2 linked regions of the Streptomyces venezuelae genome follow. The protein of the gene in region 1 interacts with the protein of each later gene in a pairwise test. Links are inferred from orthologs where the notes say so. Each region holds a gene or a part of one and is shown on either strand. Other genes may lie near its edges.

Region 1 (3,197 bases):
AACCGACCACGGAACGGACCTTATTGGTCTGCAACTGGCCGACGAAGTGCCAGGTGAGAGGGAGATCCGCGCACTCGGCGGCCTTCGGCGCCGCGTCCTGGTCGCGGTTCTCCGCGACGTGCCGCACGCCGAGTTCGGAGAGGATCCGCACATCGCTGGCGGGGTAGGTCTTCGTGACCACGATCAGGGTCACTTCTTCCCGCTTGCGCCCGGCCGCGGCGCACGCCGCGGCGATGCGCTCCTCGACCTGCGCGAGGTTCGCGGCCAGTTGGGACTTTCGCTCCGTCATGCCGTATCAGTCCAGCCAGACATAGCCCGCGAGACGACCGGTGGTCCGGTCGCGGCGGTACGAGAAATGGTCACCGGATTCCAGGGTGCACACCGGCGACTGCTCCCGGTCGCGCACCCCGAGCCGCTCCAGCTGGGCGTGCACCCCGGCGGTCACGTCGACCGCGGGCGTGCCCCAACTCGTCTCGGCGTACGCCGCGGGCTCGATCGCGGCGGCGTCGGCGCGCATCGCCTCCGGCACTTCGTAACAACGCCCGCAGACCGCGGGACCGGTGCGGGCGACGATGCGACCGGGCTCCGCGCCGAGCTGCACCATGGCCTCGACGGCGGCGGGAACGACGCCCGCCAGCATGCCGGGGCGGCCCGCGTGGGCCGCGGCCGCCACCCCGGCGACCGGGTCGGCGAGCAGAACGGGCGTGCAGTCGGCGGTGAGGACCGCGAGGGCGAGGCCCGCGCGGGTGGTCACCACCGCGTCGACGGCCGGGATCTCGGCGTCCGGAGCCCAGGGCTCCTCGACCACCGCGACATCGCGGCCGTGCACCTGGTTCATCCAGACGACGCGGACCGGGTCGAGGTCCAGGGACTTGGCGGCGAGCGTGCGGTTGGTGCGCACGGACTCGGGGTCGTCGCCGACCGCGCCGCCCAGGTTGAGCTCTTCGTACGGAACGGCGCTCACCCCGCCCCACCTGTCGGTGAAGGCGAAGTGCGCGCCGCTCACGGTGCTGTGCTTGCTTATCACTTCAAGAAGTCCGGCACGTCCAGCTCTTCGGCCTGGCTGTCCTGGTAGGGACGGGCCGGCGGAACCTGCGGCGGGGCCGAGGGCGCGGACGGGGTCTCGCTCACCGGGGCCGCCTCCGCGGGCTCCGGGGTGGCGGGCTCGTCGCGCGGGGTGACGGAGCCGAGTCCGCCGAAGGCCGGACGGGACGATTCGGCAGGCCGGGCGGGCGTCGCGGGCTCTTCCCGCTTGGCCTGGCCGGACGATGCCGAGCCGAGCACGTTGTCGCGCTTGGACGGTGGCTGCCCGCCGTCGAAGCCCGCCGCGATGACGGTGACCCGGACCTCGTCGCCGAGCGCGTCGTCGATGACGGCGCCGAAGATGATGTTGGCCTCGGGGTGCGCGGCCTCGCTGACCAGCTGGGCCGCTTCGTTGATCTCGAAGAGGCCGAGGTCCGAGCCGCCGGAGATGGAGAGCAGCACGCCGCGGGCGCCGTCGATGGACGCCTCCAGGAGCGGCGAGGAGATCGCCATCTCGGCCGCGGCCACCGCGCGGTCGTCGCCGCGGGCCGAGCCGATGCCCATGAGCGCCGAACCGGCCTCGGACATGACCGACTTGACGTCGGCGAAGTCGAGGTTGATCAGGCCGGGCGTGGTGATGAGGTCGGTGATGCCCTGGACACCGGAGAGCAGGACCTGGTCCGCCGACTTGAAGGCGTCGAGGACGGAGACCTGGCGGTCCGAGATGGACAGGAGCCGGTCGTTGGGGATGACGATGAGGGTGTCGACCTCTTCGCGCAGCTCGGCGATGCCGTCCTCGGCCTGGTTGGCGCGGCGGCGGCCCTCGAAGGTGAAGGGCCGGGTGACCACGCCGATGGTGAGGGCGCCGAGCGAGCGCGCGATGTTGGCGACGACGGGTGCGCCGCCGGTGCCGGTGCCGCCGCCTTCGCCGGCGGTGACGAAGACCATGTCGGCCCCCTTGAGGACCTCCTCGATCTCCTCGCGGTGGTCCTCTGCGGCCTTGCGGCCGACGGCCGGGTTGGCGCCGGCGCCGAGTCCGCGGGTGAGTTCACGGCCCACGTCGAGCTTGACGTCGGCGTCGCTCATCAACAGGGCTTGCGCGTCGGTGTTGATGGCGATGAACTCGACGCCCTTGAGACCGACCTCGATCATCCGGTTGATGGCATTGACACCACCGCCGCCGACACCGATGACTTTGATGACTGCGAGGTAGTTCTGCGGTGCTGCCACGTCGAAGGCCTCTCGCCTCGAGTTACGTGTCGCCGTTTCGCATCGATGCGATGCGGCGACTGATGCCGAATGGGACGGTCCGAACGCCGACCCGAACCCTAACGCTGAAGTTTAGGGTTACCAGTGTGTCTGTTCCTTGGACTCTTCCGAACAGGACACTAAGTCGACAAGTGGCGCACGTTCAACGAACACGCCGAACCTCCCGTTTTTCTTTTCACCCTATGTGATCAGCCATAGCGCTGCCGAACCAGGGTGCTGGCCTGCGGCGATATGCGTCAACTTCCGGACGATGCGGGCGCGGTGGGGACGCTCACGTCGAAGTGCCGTGCCTTGGGTGCCGCTTTCATGAGCGCGGTGAGGGTAGTGGCCTTGGAACGCCCCTTCTCGCCGCTGCCCCAGTCGACGGTTCGTCCGCCCTTCAACTCCAGGGAGATGGAGTCGTACGAACGGACCTTGACGTTCCGGGTATCGCGGGCGACCGCTTCGGGGAGGTCACCGGCGACCCGCACCGCCTCGCGGAGCAGCCGGTCGGTGCCGAAGCGGCGCAGGCTGGCCGCCGCGCCGTCCCGGTCCACCCGCAATTCGAGCTTCGGAACTCCGCCGGGCGCGCGTCCGACCGTGGCGAATCGCACTCCCTTGGCGTCCACTTCGACGAACTTTCCGCCCTTTTCGATGAGGAGAACCGGCTTGCGCTCCGTCACTTTGAGCCCGATTCCGTGCGGCCAGGAGCGGACGACGTCAACCGAGTCAATTCGGGGCAATTTTGCGCGCAGCCGGCCTTCGAGCGCATCCGTGTCGACCGAAATCAGTGGTGTCCCGACGGGGGCGTCGGCCGCCTCGCGGACTTCTTCGGGCGTCAGGACGCGCGTTCCCGACGTCTTCACGGTCTCGAGACGCAGCCACTGCGAGCCGTAGAGCAACCAGACCGCCCCGGCGCCGAGCAG
Region 2 (3,108 bases), 4.0 Mb from region 1 along the record:
CTGCGGCTTGCCGTACAGCACCTCGACGGGCGGCGAGGAGGCATAGGAGACGACGAGCGGCCGGTCCCCCTTGGCCTTCTTGCCCCCCGCGGACCCGGAGAACTCCTCGTTGTAGGCCTGCTCCCAGCCGTCGACGACCTTGACGCCGTTGGCCTTGAGCTTCTTCCAGTAGCTTTCCCACCCGTCGTCCCCGTACTTGGCGGCGGTGCCGAGCAGGAAGCCGAGGCCGGGCGACGAGGTCGAGGCGTTCTCGGTGACGAGCAGATCCTTGTAAGCGGGCTTGGTCAGGTCCTCGAAGGACTTCGGCGGCGCGAGCTTCTTGTCGGCGAAGTACTTCTTGTCGTAGTTGACGCAGATGTCACCGCTGTCGACGGGCGTCACCCGGCTCCTGTCCCCGTCGGCCAGGAACTCCGGCTTGATCTTCTCCGCACCCTTGACCCGGTACGACTGGAAGAGCCCGTTGTCGACGGCCCGCGAGAGCAGCGTGTTGTCGACGCCGAAGAAGACGTCGCCCTGAGGGTTGTCCTTGGACAGGATCGCCTTGTTCACGGCGGCGCCCGCGTCACCGTCCTTGAGGACCTTGACCTTGTATCCGGACCGCTTCTCGAAGTCCTTCAACACGTCCTTCGAGACATTGAAGGAGTCATGACTGACGAGCGTGACGCTCTTCGAGTCGGCCTTCCCGGACCCGCCGTCGGAGCTGCCGCACGCGGAGACGGCGACGAGCCCGATGCCCACTGCCACGGCGGTGAACGCGACCTTCTTGGTGCTCCCTGACTTGGTGGTGCTCACTGACTTTCCTCCTGGGTGACCAGGAGAAGACGCGGCCCCGCCCGCGCACCGACGGCACGCGGGCAGGGCGCTACAGCTTGAGTGATGCCCGAACTTCCTACCCAGAATGACCTGGGCGAGGTTCAGAGGGTCTGCGGCCCACCTGTCCAAGTGGCCGCACTCTCAGCGCTGTGGCGCTCCCCTGTCGGAATATGCAGATGTGTGTACTCGTACGAGCCGTACGCCCGCCAGACTACCTCTCGCCCAGCGCTCGCCTACTGCTCGCCTACCGCTCGGCGGCGGCGAGCTGGCCGCACGCCCCGTCGATCTCCTGCCCCCGGGTGTCCCGGATCGTGACGGGCACACCGTGGGCGGCGATGGCCTCCACGAACGCCTTCTCGTCCTCGGGCCGCGAGGCGGTCCACTTCGAGCCCGGCGTAGGGTTCAGCGGAATCAGGTTCACGTGCACGGGCTTGCCCTTGAGCAGCCGCCCGAGCCGGTCACCACGCCAGGCTTGGTCGTTGATGTCGCGGATCAGCGCGTACTCGATGGAGAGCCGGCGTCCGGACTTCGCGGCGTACTCCCACCCCGCGTCCAGCACCTCCCGCACCTTCCACCGCGTGTTCACCGGCACGAGGGTGTCGCGCAGCTCGTCGTCCGGCGCGTGCAGCGAGATCGCGAGCCGGCACTTGAAGCCCTCGTCGGAGAACCGGTGAATGGCGGGCACGAGCCCCACCGTCGACACGGTGATCCCCCGCTGCGAGAGCCCGAGGCCGTCCGGCTCGGGGTCGGTGAGGCGGCGAATGGCCCCTGTCACACGGTTGTAGTTGGCGAGCGGCTCGCCCATCCCCATGAAGACGATGTTGGAAAGCCGAGCCGGACCCCCCGGAATCTCGCCGTCCCTCAGCGCCCGCATGCCATCAACAATCTGATGCACGATCTCGCCGGTCGACAGATTCCGGTCGAGACCGGCCTGCCCCGTGGCACAGAACGGACAGTTCATGCCGCAGCCCGCCTGGGAGCTGATGCACATGGTGACCCGGTCGGGGTACCGCATGAGCACCGACTCGACGAGCGTCCCGTCGAAGAGCCGCCACAGCGTCTTGCGCGTCGTGTCGTCGTCACAGCTGATGTGCCGCACCACGGACATCAGCTCGGGCAGCAACGCCTCACGCAGCTTCTCCCGCGCCCCGGCCGGGATGTCGGTCCACTCCGCCGGATCGTGCGCGTACCGCGCGAAGTAGTGCTGCGAGAGCTGCTTGGCACGGAACGGCTTCTCGCCGATGGCGGCGACGGCTTCCTTGCGCTCGGCGGGCGTGAGGTCGGCGAGGTGCCGCGGCGGCTTCTTGGCACCGCGCGGCGCGACGAAAGTGAGTTCTCCGGGTACAGGCATGGTCCTTCCAGTGTCGCAGACGCACAGACGTCGACCAGGTCACCGCGCATTGATGGGGGTCGTCATTGGTCGTCGGTGGTCGCTGTGGGTCGCCCTTCGACGGCCCACAGACGGCCCGGCGCTATCCCGCTTGAGCTGGGCAAAGGGCCGGACTCACCCGCTTGAACGCTCGCCCCTACAGCTGCCAGAACGCACAAACCGGTGGCCTGCTGCGTGTACGTGGTGACAGGCGTCTCAGCGGGGGAGGACAGAGGGTGCACGAATGGTCGCGGTTCCGCACTGCACTTGACCTGCCAGAACCCCGCCTCCGCATCAAAGGGATCGCCGCTCGCGCTCTCCTGAGCGACACACCCGAGTGCGCACTCTTGAGATACGAGGAGTTTCGACCCCTGACGCACTGTAGACATCGGCAAAGACGGTCGAGACAATCTTGGTTCGCAAGGGAGGGCGTGGGGGGCAATGTGCGCTGACAGTCGACCCCACCAGGCATGGCAGGGGACTTACGTATGGCGCAGCAATCCTCGCCGCGCATTCGTGCCGGCGAATCTGCTTTCGCAGGAGCTCAGGGCGACGTCGCCTGGTCAGGCGTTCGGTTAACGCCTGAGGTGATGGTCGAGTTAGGAGACGGTCCGTGGGCCGAGAGAGTGGGCGACTTAGAGTCCAGCGCTGCAATAATTGAGGAGCTTCGCGCACTGGCGACCACAGAGATGGCTGTGGAGACTGTGGGTGACCTCCTTGCGAGTGAAGCTGAACCGTTGCCTTGGGAGGTGGGCGAAGCCCTTGCAGAGGTTCTGCTGGAGCACTGGCACTCAGTAGTGTGGGTCTGGAACAACGCTCGGGATAGGCGTACCAGAAGAGCCAGCCTCCCTGGCGCGGACCTAGTTGGTCTTAGCGTCATAGACGGTGCGGCCACACTGCTGTTTGGCGAGGTCAAGTCATCTGCG

The links.
Region 2: the proteins of ftsZ (region 1) and rlmN interact in binary tests that used the Escherichia coli proteins (3 or more experiments, as listed by UniProt). The link is inferred for Streptomyces venezuelae from one-to-one orthologs.

The regions. Positions count from the first base shown.
Region 1 is NZ_CP029192.1:6,578,814-6,582,010, reverse strand. What follows is about bases 139-3,021. They hold ftsZ (cell division protein FtsZ), read right to left. Parts: upstream 2,254-3,021; coding sequence 1,024-2,253; downstream 139-1,023. Other genes in these bases: DEJ48_RS28890 (cell division protein FtsQ/DivIB), read right to left, coding at 2,529-3,021; pgeF (peptidoglycan editing factor PgeF), read right to left, coding at 296-1,006; DEJ48_RS28910 (YggS family pyridoxal phosphate-dependent enzyme), read right to left, coding at 139-289. Outside these bases: more of DEJ48_RS28910, read right to left, coding at 1-138; more of DEJ48_RS28890, read right to left, coding at 3,022-3,197. UniProt on the Escherichia coli protein: Essential cell division protein that forms a contractile ring structure (Z ring) at the future cell division site. The regulation of the ring assembly controls the timing and the location of cell division.
Region 2 is NZ_CP029192.1:2,593,340-2,596,447, forward strand. What follows is about bases 112-2,905. They hold rlmN (23S rRNA (adenine(2503)-C(2))-methyltransferase RlmN), read right to left. Parts: upstream 2,165-2,905; coding sequence 1,058-2,164; downstream 112-1,057. Other genes in these bases: DEJ48_RS10695 (thiamine ABC transporter substrate binding subunit), read right to left, coding at 112-792; DEJ48_RS10705 (hypothetical protein), read left to right, coding at 2,671-2,905. In the rest of the region: more of DEJ48_RS10695, read right to left, coding at 1-111; more of DEJ48_RS10705, read left to right, coding at 2,906-3,108.